3 regions of the Cereibacter sp. Soil_C_27 genome follow, and region 1 is predicted to be linked to each of the others. Evidence: riboswitches for the same ligand, from Rfam matches in the RefSeq annotation. Region 1 holds a riboswitch; each other region holds the start of a gene.

Region 1 (5,666 bases):
CGGACGGCTGGTATCGCACCGGCGACCGGGTCGAGGTCGAAGGCGACCGGCTGCGCTTTCTGGGCCGCGACAGCGACATGATCAATGTCGGCGGCCAGAAGGTGTTTCCGGCCGAGGTCGAGAATGCGGTGATGCAGATCCCCGGCGTGGCCGAGGTCGCGGTCTTCGGCGCGCCGCATGCGCTGCTCGGCGCCGCGGTCTGCGCCCGAATCCGCATGGCCGATCCCCTCGCCCCGCCCGCCGCGATCCGCACTGCGATCCGGCGCGGGCTTGCCGGGGTGATCGAACCCTACAAGATCCCGCAGAAGATCGAGGTGGTGAGCGAGACGCTCGCCACCGCCCGATTCAAGCAGAAGCGGCTCTGAGCCTCGCCTCCGCGCCACGGGTGCGGAGGGGTTTTTCACAGATAGGGCGCGATCACCGCCCGCAGATCGACCCGCGCCTTCAGACGGCTCGCCAGCAGGAAGATCCCGCCGAACTTGCGCTGCAGGAACAGCGTGTCCATCGGCGGCAGCGGAAAGGCCCCGCGGTCCTCGGCGATTGCCATGCCCGCATCGCGCAGCCGCAGCGGCAGGTCCGAGGCGCCGAAGTCGAACGCCCCCTCGCGGCGCAGCGGCTGCATCGACAGGTCGAACATCGCCAGCATCGCCCGCTCCAGCCGCTCCGGCGTGGTCTCGGCCAGAAAGCCGATCTCCCGCGCCGCCGTCCGGATGCCATCGGCGTCCTCGGCCACCCCGGCCCGCAGCAGGCGGCGATAGCTCTCGGCCAGGTCCGGCGCAAAGGCCCGCGTCGCGCCGAAGTCGAGCAGGATCAGCTTGCCCGTCTCCGGCGCATAGCGGTAGTTGGCAAAATTCGGATCGGTCTGCATCAGACGGAACACGAAGAGCTCGCGAAACAGCAGATCCACGAGCAGCGTCACGATGCGGTCCCGCTCCGCCTGCGGCGCCTGCGCCAGATCGTCGACCGGCACGCCCTCCATGAAGCTCATGGCCAGCACGTCCTTCGTCGTCAGATCGGCCTGCAACACCGGCACGGCAAAGGCCGGATCGTCCTGCAGCAGGCCGCCGAACTCGGTCAGGCAGCGCCCCTCGCGCTGGTAATCCGCCTCCTCGTGCAGCTGCCGCTTGGCCTCCTCCAACAGCGGCGCAAGGTCGAGCCCGCTCGGCACCAGCCCCGACATCCGCATCAGCGCCGCCACATTCGTCACGTCGGAGTCGATGCTGCGCCGCACGCCCGGATATTGCACCTTGATCGCCACGTCCCGCCCGTCCCGCGTCAGCGCCCGGTGCACCTGCCCGATGGAAGCGGCCGCGATCGGGCGCACGTCGAACTTCTGGAACTGCCGCAGCCAGTCCGGGCCCCAGCTCGCCGCCAGCACCTTCTTCAACTGCCCGCCCGGCATGTGATGTGCATCGGCCCGCAGCCGCCCGAGGATCTGCGCCAGCTCCGGCGGCAGCATGTCGCCCGCGTCCATCGACAGAAGCTGGCCCACCTTCATCGCTGCACCGCGCATCTGTGCCAATTGGTCGGCCACCTTCATCGCATTGCCCGGCGTCAGCAGCAGGTCGCCCATCGAGGGCCGCTTGCCCTGCGCCATCTGCCGCACCCCCTGCACGGCCATGCCGCCCGCGATGCCCGAGGCGAGCCCGCCCAGCCGGGCGATCCGCGACAGGCGGGAACTGGGAACGGCGAGGGATTTCGGCTCGGGGCTGCGATGCGGCACGCGGTATTCCTTGCTGGAGGAGGATCGGGTTGCAGAAGGCAGATAGGCCGCGGCAGGCAAAGGGCGCCGCCGCGGCGCCTCGGTGACCGGAATGTGAAGCAGGGCTCAGTCCGCCAGACAGATCTCGTGCCGCCAGATGCCGAGCAGGGTGCGCAGGATCAGCCCCGCCACCACCAGCACGAGAAGCCCGAGCAGCCCCAGCCCGATCAACCGGTGCGGCGCCGACAGGGCGGCCCCGGCATAGGCGAAGCTCGCGATGCTCAGCGCCGCCAGCGGGAAGGACAGCGCCCACCAGGACATCGCAAACGGCATCCGCCGGAACTTCGCCGCCTGCATCGCCACGATCAGCGCGAAGACATAGGCGATGCTCAGCAGGATATGCCCGAAGGCGCCCACCTCACCCGTCAGCCGCAGCCAGGCGACGAAGGAGACGGCAGGCGGGGCGACGAGGATCATCAGCGTCGGCACCATCTTGCCCGGCAGCGGGTCGTGGAACATCAGCCGGTTGATGACCAGCGTCAGCAGCACGATCCAGAACACCAGCCCGCCCGAGAAGAACAGCCACGAAATCTCGGGATGGCCCAGCGGCACGCCCGCCAGCGGTACGATCACATTGCCCACCGCCGGGATGAACCAGGCGGGGGTCAGCTGGCCCTGCTGGAAGCTGCGATGTCCGATCCATGCCGCGATCACCGCCAGCGCCAGAAGCCCCTGCAGCGCCGTGCCGGCCATCCAGACCACCCGCGCCGCCTCGGGCCGCTCGCCGAGCAGCGCCACCGACAAAAGCAGCATGGAGATCGAGATCGCCGGGAAGAAGGCGATTCGCACCGGATGATGCCACTCCGCCGCCACCGCCGCCGGATGGCGCAGCGCCTTGGCCAGATAGCCGAGCGCCACCAGCCCCAGAAGCCCCAGCGCCCCCCCGAGCGCCGCGCGCGACACCTCGGGCTCCCGCCCGAAGGCGGTCTCGGCCGCATGAAGCGCGAGGGTCAGGCCCATCATCCCCATGCCGATGGCAAAGAAGGTGACCGGGTAATGCGCGAGACGGGCATCCCCGGCGGGGGCGGCGGATGGGAGGGAGGCGGAGGAACTGTGCATGGCGGAAACCCCGGCAAAGACAGCGGCAGATCGGCGCCGCCCGTCCCTCCTAGCGCGGCCCGCGCCGCCGCACCGTGACCTCGTCACACAGGGCCTACCGCGCGCGGCGCTTGACCTCACCAATCGGTGAGGCTAGGCAAGATCTGTCGGTTTCCACATGGAACTAACAGGGAATCCGCCACGGCCTCGGCCGTGAACCGGAACTGCCCCCGCAACTGTAGGCGGTTAGCTACGCTCGATTTTCGCCACTGGGGCCCACGCCCCGGGAAGGCCGGGCAAAGCGTCGATCCGCCAGTCAGGAGACCTGCCGACAGCAGAAACGTAACGCCGGGCGGGGTGTCCGGAGAAGGATGCGTATGACCTGTGTCTGGCTTTGCGGCCTGCCCTTGGCCGACCCGCGCTCTCCTGTGGAGGCGCCCCCGTCCGGTGAGCGATCTTCCCCTCATCGGAGACCCAATCCATGACCCTCAGCCGACTTCCGGGCGCCGTTGCCCTGTTCTGCCTCGCGGGCGGCGCGGCACAGGCCACGACCTATCCGCTGTCGATCGACAATTGCGGCCAGACCCTCGTCTTCGACGCGGCCCCGCAGCGCGTCGTGACCATCGGCCAGTCCACCACCGAAATGCTCTATGCCCTGGGCCTTGCCGACAAGGTGCAGGGCACCTCGGTCTGGTTCAACGAGGTCCAGCCCGCCTTCGCCGAGGCCAATGCCAAGGTGGAGCGGCTGGCCGACAACCATCCCGGCTTCGAGGCCGTGATGGCCAAGGAGCCGGAACTCGTCACCACGCAATTCGAATTCCACGTCGGCCCGCAGGGCGCCGTCGGCACCCGCGCCCAGTTCAACGAGCTGGGGACCGAGGTCTATGCCATGCCCGCCGATTGCGTCGGCAAGGACAACATGGTGGGCGGCGACGGGGCGCGGACGCAGGAATTCTCGATCGAGCTGATGTATCGCGCGGTGCGCGAACTGGCGCAGATCTTCGACGTGGAGCCGCGCGGCGCCGATCTCGAGGCCGAGCTGCGCGCCCGGGTCGACGCGGCGGCGGAGAAGGCCAAGGCTCTCGGCATCGAGGGCAAGACCGCCGTGGTCTGGTTCTCCAGCCCCGATCTGGCGCTCGACCCCTTCGTGGCCGGGCAGAACGGCATCGCGGGCTTCCTCCTCAAGACGCTCGGCCTGCGCAACGTGGTCGACTCGAACGAGGAATGGCCCGCGGTCGGCTGGGAGACCATCGCCAGCGCCGATCCCGACTACATCATCGTGGCCCGGATGGACCGCCGCCGCTTTGCCGCCGACGATTACGAGGTGAAGCTCGACCACCTCTCGACCGATCCGGTGACCAGCCGGATGCGGGCGGTGCGCGAGAACCGGGTGATCGTCATCGACGCGCACCAGATCCACGCCGGCATCCGCATTCCCTCGGGCATCGAGACGGTGGTGGAGGCCATCGCGGCCGAGGGCCCGGCCAAGTGATCTCCGCCGCGACAGGGTCGGTGCGGCTCGGATCGCGGAGCCTGTCGCGCGGTGCGCTGGGGCTGGCGGCGCTCATGGTGGCGCTGACCCTCGGCATCTCGGTGGGCGAGACCATCATCCCGCCCGCCGTCATCTGGCAGACGCTGGCCAACCGGCTCTTCGGCAGCGACTATCCGCTGCCGCCGATCCAGGAGGGCATCGTCTGGAACTACCGCCTGACGCGCGCCATCGTTGCCGCCGCCTGCGGCGCGGGGCTCGCCGTCTCGGGCGTGGTGCTGCAGGCGCTGCTGCGCAACGCGCTGGCCGATCCCTATATCCTCGGCATCTCGGCAGGCGCCTCCACCGGAGCGGTGCTGATCCTCGTGCTTGGCATCGGCGCGGGCACCCTGCCGCTCTCGGTCGGGGCCTTCGCGGGCGGGCTTCTGGCCTTCACGCTGGTCGTGCTGCTGGCGCGGGCGGCGGGCGGCAGCACCGGGCTGCCGCAGGCCGGGCTCATCATCCTGTCGGGCATCGCCGGAACCCAGCTCTTCAACGCCCTCACCTCCTTCGTCATCGCCCAGTCAGCCAGTGCCGAGCAGGTGCGCGGCGTCACCTTCTGGATGATGGGCAACATGAGCGGCGTGCGCTGGCCCGATGTCTGGCTGGCGGTGCCGGTCTCGGTCGCGGGCGTGCTGCTCTGCCTCGTGCAGACCCGCGCCCTCGACGCCTTCACCTTCGGCGCCGAATCCGCGCTCACCATGGGCATCCCGATCCGCCGCACCCAGGCGCTGCTGATCGCGGTGGTGACGATGATCACCGCCACCATGGTCAGCATCGTTGGCGCCATCGGCTTCGTCGGTCTGGTGATCCCGCATGCCGCGCGCTTTCTCGTCGGCGTGCGCCACGCCCGGCTGGTCCCTGCCTCGGCCCTGATCGGTGCGGTGTTTCTGGTGCTGGCCGATGTGGTCTCGCGGGTGATCGTGCCCAATCAGGTGCTGCCCATCGGCGTGGTGACCGCGCTCGTCGGCGCGCCGGGATTCGCCGTCATCCTGATCCGCGGCCGGAAGATGCGGTCATGATCCAGCTCTGCAACGTGGGCTGGCGCGCGGGCACGACCCCGATCGTCGAGGATGTCAGCCTCGAGGTGCGCCCGGGCGAGACCTTCGGGCTGATCGGCCCGAACGGCTCGGGCAAATCCACGCTGCTCAGGCTGACGGCGGGGGTGCTGACGCCTGCCAGCGGCGCGATCCGGCTCGACGGCAAGGATCAGGCCCGGCTCTCGCGGCGCGCCATGGCGCAGATGCTGGCCTTCGTCGCCCAGCAGTCCGAGACCGCCGACCGGGTCAGCGTGCGCGATGCCGTCGATCTCGGCCGCACCCCCTGGCTCTCGCTGCT
Region 2 (5,666 bases), 1.0 Mb from region 1:
CCCCACCAGATCGTCACCCCGGCCGGGTCGAGCGTCCGGAAGGCGCAGCCGCCGTCCAGCATCACCACCAGCGTGTCGACGCCGGCAGGCCAGCCGTGGTCGCGGATCTGCCGACCCGTCGTCACGAGGAAGGGCGCGCCGATCTCGTTCAGGGCGATGGCATGGGCGGCGGCCAGCGCCTGCATCGAGGTGATGCCCGGCACAACCGACACTTCGAGCGGCAGACTGCGGTCCACCCGCGCGGCGATGCGCAGGCTGCTGTCGTAGAGCGAGGGATCGCCCCAGATCAGCAGCGCCACCCGGCCCGCCGTGCCCAGCCCGTCGCGGATCGCGGTCTCCCAGCAGGCGGCGATGGCGTCGTGCCAGTCGTCCACCCGGCCGCGATAATCGCCGGTCTCGGCCCGCACCGGCAGGTCGAACTCCGCCAAATGCGTGGCGGGGTTGGTCAGCACCTCGGCGCAGATGGTGCGACGCAGCCCGGCGAGATCGGCCTTGTCGGCCCCCTTGCGCGGGATCAGCACCAGATCGGCGGCATTGAGCGCGCGGATCGCCTGCAGCGTCAGATGCTCGGGGTTGCCGGTGCCGATGCCGATGAGGGAGAGCTGGATCATTCTGTCGTCCAATGTGGCGCGGCCCCCCTGCGGGAGCCGCGCGAAGGGTCAGGCCGCGTGGTGCAGCCGGTGGGTGAAGAGGCCGGATTTCGCCAGACCGCGCGCGCCCTTGGCCGCGCCCAGCACCGCGAGATCGACCAGGGGCTCGATCAGCACGACGAGCATGTAGGCCGCGCCGAAGCTGCCGATGGCGGCAAGGTTGCCCGCCTCGAAGCCGTGGCCGTAGAGCGCCCAGAACCCGACCCAGGCCACCACGCCGCCCTGATAGGCGACCGACAGCGACAGGACCTGCAGGTAGCCAAGATCGACATAGGCCGTCTCGCGCGGGATGACCTTGTGCGCGAGGGCGGTCAGGCCGAACAGCGGCACCAGGAGCGTGGTCACGTTCATGCCGTATTGCGGCAGGTCGAAGGGCGCGAAGAACAGGCCTTGGACCAGCAGGCCCAATGCCAGTCCGATGGCGGCGGGGGCGGCTCCGAGGATCAGGAACAGGGTCGAGCCGAGGATCAGGTGAACCTCGGAGACGCCGACCGGGTAATGCGGCAGGATCTCGAAGAACGAGAAGACGAGGCCGGTGGCCAGCACGGAGCGGGCAGCGAGCGAGGCCAACCCCTTTTCGCGCGCGGCCTCCCAGGCGAGTTTCAGGGCATAGCCTCCGGCCGCCGCGGCGGTGCCGTAGCTCAGGAGGATCTTGGCGCCGGTGACGACGCCCTCTTCGATATGCATGTCAGTGACTCCAGGCCGTCACACCCGACGGCGGTTTCGGTTGCCTGCAGGGCCGGTATCCTGGCTGGCGGGTCTGGGCGGGTCTTCGGCCTTCCCGGGCTTGTCGCCCAGTGACCAGAGGTGAAGACCCGCTCGCCGCTGACAGTCGCGGGGGCGGCTGGGTCCGGGGCGCCGCAAATTGGTCCGCCCCTCCCCATTCCCGATTGAGTTCCGGTGCTTTGCACCTGACGGAACACCATGCAGAGCTGAACTCCGACACCATCCTTGCCGCTGCGTCAAGCATGATCGGACTCCCCGGCCAAGGGGCCGTAGAGGATCAGCGCGGGCGAGCTGCCGCTGCCGCCGGCCAGCTGGGCGGCGAGGGCGGCGATGGTGCTGCGGGTAAGGGTCTGATCGGCGTGGCTGACGGATTCCGCCAGCAAAGCCGGGGTATCGGGCGGCAGGCCCGCGGCGATCAACGACGCGGCCAGGGCCGGGAACGTGCGCTTGCCCATGAAGACGACGGTGGTCGCCTCGGGGTCGGCCAGCGCCTGCATGTTCAGCCGCGGCAATTCGCCCGTCACATCGGCGCCGGTGACGAACTGCACCCGCCGCGCGGTCAGGCGGCGGGTCAGCGGGATGCCCGCGAAGGCGGCGGCGGCGCAGGCCGAGGGCACGCCGGGGATGATCTCATAGCCGATGCCTGCGGCTTCGAGCGCGGTGATCTCCTCCTCCAGCCGGCCGAAGATGCCCGCATCGCCGGATTTCAGCCGCACCACCCGCGCCCCGGTCAGGGCGTAATCGACCAGCAGACGGCTGACGTGATCCTGCTTCGGCGAAGCCCGCCCGGCCCGCTTGCCGACCCCCACCAGATCGGCCCCCTCGCGCGCATGAGCGAGGATCGGGCCGGAGGAGAGATCGTCGAACAGCACCGCATCGGCGGTTTGCAGGCGCGACACCGCCTTCAGCGTCAGCAGTTCGGGGTCGCCGGGACCGGAGGAAACGAAGGATACGAAGCCGGTCATGTCGCCTCTGCGATCAGATGAAAAAAGGTTCCGGTGGACAGCCCGCCGCCCGCCTGCCGCCTGAGCGAGCCGGTCTCGGGCACCGCCTGCCCCGCCGCATCGCTGACGCGGGCCAGCGGGGCGTCGGGCTGCTCGAGGATGGTGGAATAGTGGAACTCGTGGCCCCGGAGCCGCGCGCCCTGTCCCGGGATCGGTGCGGCAAGCTCGGCCAGCCGGTAGCCAAGATGCATCTTGCGCTTCTGGAAGGAGGTCACGAGCCCCAAGAGCCCGGTCATCGGATGGGCCACGCCCTCGGCATCGACCAGCGTCTCGCCCATCACCATGTAGCCGCCGCATTCGCCATGCACCGGCCGCGTTTCGGCAAAGCGCCTGATCCCCGTGCGAAAGCCGCTCGCCGCCGCCAGACGGCCCGCGTTCAGCTCGGGGTAGCCGCCAGGCAGCCAGCAGACATCGGCGCTGTCGTCGGGGGCCTCGTCGGCCAAGGGCGAGAAGGGCAGGATCTCGGCCCCCGCCGCGCGCCAGCCCTGCACCAGATGCGGATAGGCGAAGCTGAAGGCCGCATCCTGCGCCAGCGCGATCCGCTGGCCCGGCGGCGGCATCGCCGCTTCCGGCGCAGCCTCGCGCTGCCCGCCCGCCGCCGCCCGCAGCAGCGCGTCGAGATCGACCCGCTCCGCCATCAACGCGGCGGCCTCGGTCATCAGCCGCTCCAGCGCCGGATGCTCGCCCGCCTGCACCAGCCCCAGATGCCGTTCCGGCAGGGCGATGCTCGCCAGCCGGGGCAGCGCGCCGAAGACGGTGATCCCGGCCCCGGCCATGCCGGCGCACACCAGCGCCTCGTGCCGGGGGCTGGCCACGCGGTTCAGGACCACCCCCGCAACGCGCACACCCGGACGGAAGCCGGCAAGCCCCGAAGCCACCGCCGCCGCCGTCTGCGCCTGGCCAGAGACATCGACCACCAGCACCACCGGCCAGCCCATCGCCGCGGCGACATCGGCGCTGGCGCCGCTGCCGGTCTCGCCCGGCACGGCCACACCGTCGAACAACCCCATCGAGCCCTCGGCCAGCACCAGATCGGCCCCCGCCGCGCGCGAGGCGAGCCCGGCGATCCGCGCCGGCGTCATCGCCCAGCTGTCGAGATTGACCGAGACCTGCCCGGTCGCCGCGGTGTGGAAGGCGGGGTCGATGAAATCCGGGCCGCTCTTGAACGGCTGCACCCTGAGCCCGCGATCGCGGAACGCCCGGCAAAGGCCGAGCATCACCGTGGTCTTGCCCGCCCCGGAGGCGGGCGCCGCGATCATCAGGCCTGCGGGCATCACGCCGACTCCGGAAAGCGCGGCGCGGTGCCGACCGGGCGGTAGCGGCGGTCGTAGTCGCCGGCATAGAGCCGGCTCTCGTCGAAGCCCTCCTGCCCCAGCGCCCGTCCCACAAGGATCAGCGCCGTGCGCTCCATCTCGGCGCCGACCTCGGTCGCGAGCGAGCCCAGCGTGGCGCGCACCACCCGCTCGTCGGGCCAGCTGGCGCGCCAGACCACCGCGACCGGGCAATCGGCGCCGTAATGCGGGGTCAGCTCGGCCACGACCGTCTCCAGCACATGCACCGAGAGATGGATCGCCAGCGTCGCCCCGGTGGCGGCGAAGGCGGCCAGCCGCTCGCCCTCCGGCATGGCGCTGGCCCGGCCGGAGGTGCGGGTCAGCACCACCGATTGCCCGATGCCGGGCAGGGTCAGCTCCGCCCCCAGCGTCGCCGCCGCCGCCGCGAAGGAGGGCACGCCGGGGGTCACGTCATAGGGGATGCCGAGCGCGCGCAGCCGCCGCAGCTGCTCGCCCATCGCCGACCAGACCGAGAGATCGCCGGAATGCAGCCGCGCCACATCCTCGCCGCGCGCATGGGCGGCGGCGATCTCGTCGATGATGGCGTCGAGCGACAGGGGCGCGGTGTTGACGATGCGGGCGCCGGGCGGGCAATGCGCCAGCACCGCCTCGGGCACAAGCGAGCCCGCATAGAGACAGACCGGCGAGGCAGCGATCAGGTCGCGCCCGCGCAGGGTCAGAAGGTCGGGCGCTCCCGGCCCCGCCCCGATGAAATGCACCGTCATTCGTCCCGTCCTTCCGCAATTGCCGCCGTGGCCCTGCCATCGGCTGAAGTCACCCGCGGCCCCAGAAGCCGCGCCCCCGGCCCCGCCGCCGCCAGCGCCGCCGCCTCGGCCAGCGAGCCCGTGCCATAGAGCGCCGCCACCCGGGCCGAGCGGGTGAGCACCGGCTGGCGCGCGAGATCGTCGGGGGCGATGCCCCGTACCGGCAGGCCGGGCGCGAGGCCGCGCAGCGCCGCCGCTTTGGTCTCCGCCGTCGCCAGAGCCTCGGCGCCGCCGGCCTGCGCCAGCGCGTCGCGGATCGAGGCGACCGTCGCGCGGCTGTTGAAGCCGATCCCCGCCACCCTCATCGCACCACGCTCCACTGCACCACCGGCAAGGCCGCGCGCCAGCCGCGCTTGCGGCCCAAAGGCATGGCCTCGGCCAGTTCGATCCTGAGCAGGCTGCCGCCCTTCCGCTCCGACCAGAGCGCCAGCAGCGCCTCGGTCTCGAGCGTCACGGCATTGGCGACCAGACGGCAGCCGTCGGGCATCCTGTCCCAGAGCGCCTGCAGAAGCGGCTCCGACGCGCCGCCGCCGATGAAGACCGCATCGGGGCGCGGCAGGCCGTCGAGCCCTTGCGGCGCGCGCGCCTCGTGCAGCGTGAAACGGTGGCCGAGGCCGAAACCTTCGGCATTCGCGCGCGCCCTCGCCGCGCGGGCGGCATCGGCCTCCAGCCCGACCGCGAGCGATCCGGGCGCGGCCAGCAGCCATTCGATCGAGACCGAGCCGGAACCCGTGCCGATATCCCACAGAAGCTCGCCCGGGCGGGGGGCGAGGGCGGAGAGCGTCAGCGCGCGCACCGGGCGCTTGGTGATCTGGCCGTCATGCTCGAAGAGCGCATCCGGCAAGCCGGAGGCGCGCGGCAGGCCGTGGCCGACCGCCTCGATCGCCACGGCGACGGGCGCCTGACTGTCGGAAATCCCGAAGGACGCGGCTTCGGCCTGCCGGATGCGCTCGCGCGGGCCGCCGAGGCATTCGAGCACTGTCAGCCGGGAAGCGCCGAAGCCCTGCGCCGTGAGCCATGCGGCAAGCTCGGCCGGGGCGGCGCCGTCGCGCAGGAGGCAGATCGCCCGCACCCCCTGCCCGAGCAGCGGGCGCAGCCGGGTCAGGGGCGCGGCGTGGAGACCCAGGCAAAGCACCTCTTCCAGCCGCCAGCCCAGCCGGGAAGCCGCCAGCGAGAAGGTGGAGGGCGCCG
Region 3 (5,666 bases), on a different contig from region 1:
CCTCGGCACCGCGCGCGCCTGAAGCCTTCCACGACGCCCCCACCCCGCCCGCATCCGCCGGCACCTTATTGCCGGCAACGGTCGCACTCACGGAACCTCAGGCGCCGCTCGCTCGTTCGCCTTTGCGGCAGTATGCTCCGGACCGGCAACGGTCCGGGAGAGGACCCAGAGTTTCATGTCATCCAATAAAAGTGAGTGCGAGTATCTACTGCGCAGTACCGACTGGGCGGCCTCGCCTCTCGGACGGCAAGCCGACTGGCCAGCCGAGCTGAGAACTCTGGTCGGCGTGATGCTGGGGTCGGTGCAGCCGATGGTGGTCGTCTGGGGGCCGCAGAGGATCGCGCTCTACAATGACGGCTATGCCGCGATCTGCGGCGAGCGTCACCCCGCGGCCTTCGGCCTCGGCTTGGAAAAGATCTGGTTCGACGTCTGGGACAGGCTGGACCCGATCATGTCCGCCGCCTACGCCGGGCAGGGCACCTCGATGACCGATATCGAGCTGATCATCCATCGCAACGGCCAGCCCGAAGAGGTGCATTTCGCCTTCTCCTTCACTCCGGTCCGCAACGCCGATGCCGAGGTGCTCGGCATGTTCTGCGCCTGCACCGAGACCACCGCCGAGGTGAAGAAGCGCCGCGCCGCCCTCAGCCAGCGCGACCGCTTCATCCGGGTGTTCGAACTGTCGCCCGGCGGCATCGCCATGCTGAACGGCCCGCAGCACATCTTCGACTATGTCAACGAGGGCTACCTCGCCCTCATCGGCGCCAGCCGCGAGATCATCGGCAAGCCCGTGGCCGAGGCGGTGGCCGAGGTGGTGCAGCAGGGCTTCATCGAGCTGCTCGATGGCGTCTACCAGACCGGCGCCCCCTTCGCCGCCCGCGCCGTGCCCATCGCGCTGAACCGCGGCCCGGCGGGCGAGGTGCAGGACCGGCTGATCGACCTGACCTATCAGCCAATGACCAGCGACGAGGGCGAGATCATCGGCATCCTCGTGCAGGCGCAGGACGTGACCGACCGCCTTGCCGAGGAACGTCACCGCGAGCTGCTGGCGCACGAGCTCGGCCACCGGCTGAAGAACCAGCTGGCGATGGTGCAGGCCATCGCCTCGCAGACCCTGCGCGGCAGCGCCGACATGCGGACGGCGCGGCGCATGCTGTCGGAACGGCTCTCGGTGCTGGGCGAGGCGCATGACGCCATCGTGCGCGGCGGGGTCGGCGCCTCCAATGTCACCGACATCGTCGAGGGCATGTTGACGATCCACGACGATCCGGTGTCGCCGCGCGTCAGCGTCTCGGGCAACGACCTCAAGATCGGCTCGCGCCCGGCGCTTTCGCTGTCGCTGATCCTGCACGAGCTGGCCACCAACGCCCGGAAGCACGGGGCGCTGTCGCGCTGCGAAGGCCGCGTGGCACTCGACTGGCAGGTCACCCATTGCGGCCGGTGCTTCGAGCTGACCTGGGAGGAAAGCGGCGGCCCCCGCGTCACCGGCGCGCCGCTCGAAGGGGCGGGTGCGCGGCTGATCCGGGCCGGTCTGGCCGGAACCGCCGATTGCGAAGTGGTGCTCGACTACCGGCCCCACGGCCTGCGCTGCCACATCACCGGCGATCTCGCCACCTTCCAGAAGGAGCATTGAGGTGCGCGGAGCCGAGACGACGCTGCTGCTGGTGGAGGACGATGGGCTGATCCGGCTCGATCTGGCCGACCAGCTGTCCGATCTGGGCTTCATCGTGCTGCAGGCCAGCAATGCCGATCAGGCGCTGCTGGTGCTGGAGCGGCGCAGCGAGATCTCGGCGCTGCTGACCGACATCGACATGCCCGGCTCGATGAGCGGGCTCGGCCTAGCCGCCGTGGTGGCCGAGCGCTGGCCCGCCTGCAAGATCCTCGTGATCTCGGGCCGCCACGCCCCCGACCCCGAGTGCCTCGCGCGCGGCGCCTCCTTCATCGCCAAGCCCGTCACCGAGGCCGGGCTGCTGCGCGTGCTGCAGCGGATGGCGCTGATCGACTGAGGTATTGATGACTTTTGGTCGCAGCTTTGACTGATCTGGGTCAAGGCGGCCCGGCCCTCCTGCCCGCATCGTCCTCCCTGCCTGCCGCACCCTCCGGTGCCGGTCATCCGCAGCGAGGAGCCAGATCATGCAACATGCGACCATCCAGATTTCCGCCTATATCTCGGCCCATGGCATCGTCATCGCCGAAGACCCCCTGACCGGGCTCGTCACCATCCGCGACGGCGCGCGGGTGATGCGCGGCCGCCGCGTCGCCGCCATCAAGGGCTGAGCTCACCGTTCCGGGGGCCCAAACCATGATTGACAGACTCTGCATTTCTGGCCGAGGCTTGAGCCGGGGCGCGAGGATGCGGAAGGCGGGGATCCCGGGGGGAGAGCGTGGCATGACTCCGGGACATCACGGGCCGTTCGACCGCCCTCTCTTCGAGCGCTCGCATCTCGGCCTCGCCGCCTTCAAGTCCGCCCTGCCCGCCGATGCCGTCCTCTCGCTCGCACAGGAGGTCGTCAGCCGCCTTGCCAGCCGCGCGCGCGACCTGCCCGCCCATGATGTCGCCCATCCGACCGCGGAAGAAATCGACGCGCTCTGCACCGCGCTCATCTCGCCCGATGCCGATGCCGGGGCGCGGTTCATCGAGACCATCCGCCGCGAGGGCGCCGGAATTGACGTGATCTACCTCGCCTACCTCGCCTCGGCGGCACGGCGGCTGGGGCAGTGGTGGGACGAGGACCGGGTGCCCTCGGCGCAGGTCACCATCGCCTCCAGCCGGATCTACGCCATCATGCGCGGGCTGCGGCATGTGCTGGCCGCCCCGCTCCCCGTCACCGACAAGGCCGCCGTCTTCGCCGCCGTGCCCGGCGAGACCCACACGCTCGGCGTCACCATGGCCGCCGACCTCTTCCGCCGCGAGGGCTGGGAGGTCGACCTGCTGCTCGGCCTGCCGCACGAAGCGCTGATCGAGCGCTTCTGCGCCAGCGGCCGGCGTGTCTTCGGCCTTTCCGCCAGCGGTCCGCGCAGCCTCCTGCCGCTGGGCAGGCTGCTCGTGGCGATCCGCATCGCCTGTCCCGAGGCGCGGGTCATGGTCTGCGGCCAGATCGTCACCGATGCCGCGGGCATGGTCGCCCATCTGCATCCCGAGGCGATGGCCAACGACATGACGACCGCGCTCAACGGGATGGAGGCGCTGCTTTCACCGCCGCGCTGAGGCGTTCGCGACCAGAGCGGGCTTGCGCGCCCGCCCGGCATCTGGTTTCCCATCCCTGCCGGGTGCCGCCGCGAGGCGGAGAATCGGGAAGCCGGTGCGACTCCGGCGTGGGCCCGCCGCTGTAACGGTGATGCCCCGGGCAGAAGGCCACTGGATCTTTCCGCGAAGGCGCGCGGGGCAGACGATCCGAAGCCAGAAGACCGGCCCGGCAACGAGGTTCTGCCGCGTGGACTGCGGCGGATCGTCCATGAAGGAGGTCTGGATCATGCCGGATACCCCGCCCCCTGCCTGCACCGAGGTGCGCCCCCAGCCCGCCCGCGCCTTCAGCGACGCCGAACGGCAGGCGCTCTACGACATCATCGCCGAGCGGCGAGATGTGCGCGACGAATTCCTGCCCGACCCGATCGACCCCGCGCGGCTGCACCGGGTGCTGCAGGCGGCGCATCTGGCGCCCTCCGTCGGCTTCATGCAGCCGTGGAACTTCATCCTGATCCGCGATCCCGCCCGCCGCGCCGAGGTGCATGCGGCCTTCCAGCGTGCCAATGACGAGGCGGCCCAGCTCTTTCCCGACGAGAAGCAGGCCACCTACCGGGCGCTCAAGCTGCAGGGTATCCTCAAGGCGCCGCTCAACATCTGCGTCACCTGCGACCGCGACCGCTGCGGCCCGGTGGTGCTGGGCCGCACCCACAACCCCGAGATGGACCTCTATTCCAGCGTCTGCGCCGTGCAGAACCTCTGGCTCGCCGCCCGGGCCGAGGGGCTGGGGGTCGGCTGGGTCAGCATCTATCACGAGACCGACCTGCGCGCCGTGCTGGGCCTGCCCGAGCGGATCAAGATCGTGGCCTATCTCTGCATCGGCCATGTCGACCAGTTCTACGCCGCGCCAGAGCTGGCGCTGAAGGGCTGGCGCCAGCGCCTGCCGCTCGAGGATCTGGTGATGGAGGACGGCTGGCAGGGCGACTGAGCGCGGACAAGCTCGACGGGGCGGCTCAGCGCGCCGCCCCCTCCACCCGGCTCCGCGACAGGATGGCGCCCGAGGCATCCAGCGTGAAGCGCAACCGGATCGCCTTGTAGCGGAACGTCACCCGGGTCCGGCCCGCATCGGCGTCGCGCCCCTCTTCCACCAGCCCGGTGATCCGGCCCTCGCGCATCAGCCGCGGCACATCCGCCGCAGCCAGCCCCAGAAGCGGCGCCAGATCCTCGGCCTCCACCGTCACCCGGCCCGCCACCACTTCCAGCCGCATCGCCCCGCCTCTCCTGCCTCGCCCGAGCCCGTCAGCCTGCGCGGGAAAGCGCCCGGGCACAAGGCCGGGCGGCCTGTCGCAGGCCGCAGTCATAAAATCGTGGCCTTGCTTTGGCATAGCGCAGCAAGACGCCCCGCGTCGGGCGATGCCATCGAGGAGCGCTTCATGCCGCAACCTGTCCCGCGCCAACCGCACCGTCACCGCAGCCTGTTCCTGTCGGACCTGCATCTGGGCGCGCGGGGCTGCCGTCCGGAGCGCATCCTCGACTTCCTCGAGCACAACACCGCCGCCGAGATCTATCTCGTCGGCGATGTGCTCGACCTCTGGCACCCGCCCTTCCCTCACTGGACCGAGGTGCATGACGAGATCCTCGCCCTGCTGTTGCGCCGGGTGCAGGAAGGCGCGCAGCTCTTCTACCTGACCGGCAACCACGACACAGCGATGCGGCTCTATCGCGGCACGCATTTCGGCCGGATCGAGGTGGCCGAGCAGGTGGTGCACGAGGCCGCCGACGGGCGGCGCTGGCTGGTGCTGCATGGCGATGTCTGCGACGCGCGCTTCCTGCGCTGGCATATCCTGACCCGGATCGGCAGCCGCATTGACTGGGCGCTGCGCCATCTCGACGACCGGCTGAAGCGCCTGCGCCGCCGCGTCGATCCCGACCGGCGCGGATTGATCGAGGCGCTTTTGTCAGCTGTCAACTCGGCGATGGCGCTCGGCACCGGCTACGAAATCCGGCTGGTGGCGCGCGCGCGGGCGGCGGGCTGCGACGGGGTGATCTGCGGCCATTTCCACAAGCCCGCGCTGCATGACGACCACGGGCTCAGCTATGCCAATTGCGGCGACTGGGTCGACAGTTTCACCGCCATCGCCGAGGACGACGCGGGCAGCTTCAGCCTGCTCGAGGCCGCCCCCGAGCCTGCGCCGGTCTTCGCTGACCCCGAGCCGCGTCACGCAAGCGTCGCGTTCCGCCGCTAGACATCCGCAACCGTGTTCCCTCCCGGAGTGTCCCCCGTGCTGCACCTTGCGCCAGACGTCCCCTTCCCCGCCCAGATCGGCTCCGCCGTCCACCAGAACCATTCGCTGAGCCCGACGGGCCTTCTGGAACGGCTGTTCTCGCGGCTGTTCCACGGCATGGTCTATACCCAGATCTGGGAGGATCCCGTCACCGACATGACGGCGCTGGCGATCCGGCCCGACCACAATCTCGTCTG

Evidence for each region. A riboswitch is a leader RNA that binds a small molecule or an ion and turns the genes downstream of it on or off. The one in region 1 is predicted to bind cobalamin.
Region 2: another riboswitch for cobalamin. It lies ahead of AC3A5Z_RS01860 (energy-coupling factor ABC transporter permease); the one in region 1 lies ahead of AC3A5Z_RS06880 (ABC transporter substrate-binding protein).
Region 3: another riboswitch for cobalamin. It lies ahead of bluB (5,6-dimethylbenzimidazole synthase); the one in region 1 lies ahead of AC3A5Z_RS06880 (ABC transporter substrate-binding protein).

The regions. Positions count from the first base shown of each region.
Region 1 is NZ_JBDGJD010000001.1:1,395,203-1,400,868, reverse strand. It holds gene AC3A5Z_RS06895 (class I adenylate-forming enzyme family protein) at 1-365, shown strand, start outside; gene AC3A5Z_RS06890 (ABC1 kinase family protein) at 401-1,723, opposite strand; gene AC3A5Z_RS06885 (SLAC1 anion channel family protein) at 1,829-2,821, opposite strand; cobalamin riboswitch at 2,952-3,147, shown strand; gene AC3A5Z_RS06880 (ABC transporter substrate-binding protein) at 3,282-4,292, shown strand; gene AC3A5Z_RS06875 (FecCD family ABC transporter permease) at 4,292-5,350, shown strand; gene AC3A5Z_RS06870 (ABC transporter ATP-binding protein) at 5,347-5,666, shown strand, end outside.
Region 2 is NZ_JBDGJD010000001.1:372,715-378,380, reverse strand. It holds gene cobF (precorrin-6A synthase (deacetylating)) at 1-611, opposite strand, end outside; gene AC3A5Z_RS01860 (energy-coupling factor ABC transporter permease) at 660-1,337, opposite strand; cobalamin riboswitch at 1,371-1,592, opposite strand; gene cobA (uroporphyrinogen-III C-methyltransferase) at 1,613-2,341, opposite strand; gene AC3A5Z_RS01850 (cobyrinic acid a,c-diamide synthase CobB) at 2,338-3,654, opposite strand; gene cobM (precorrin-4 C(11)-methyltransferase) at 3,654-4,436, opposite strand; gene AC3A5Z_RS01840 (cobalamin biosynthesis protein) at 4,433-4,780, opposite strand; gene cbiE (precorrin-6y C5,15-methyltransferase (decarboxylating) subunit CbiE) at 4,777-5,666, opposite strand, start outside.
Region 3 is NZ_JBDGJD010000003.1:274,422-280,087, forward strand. It holds gene AC3A5Z_RS13305 (hypothetical protein) at 1-22, shown strand, start outside; gene AC3A5Z_RS13310 (sensor histidine kinase) at 176-1,633, shown strand; gene AC3A5Z_RS13315 (response regulator) at 1,635-2,006, shown strand; gene AC3A5Z_RS13320 (hypothetical protein) at 2,134-2,277, shown strand; gene AC3A5Z_RS13325 (cobalamin B12-binding domain-containing protein) at 2,390-3,208, shown strand; cobalamin riboswitch at 3,252-3,431, shown strand; gene bluB (5,6-dimethylbenzimidazole synthase) at 3,474-4,172, shown strand; gene AC3A5Z_RS13335 (DUF6522 family protein) at 4,198-4,452, opposite strand; gene AC3A5Z_RS13340 (UDP-2,3-diacylglucosamine diphosphatase) at 4,618-5,430, shown strand; gene AC3A5Z_RS13345 (BtaA family protein) at 5,467-5,666, shown strand, end outside.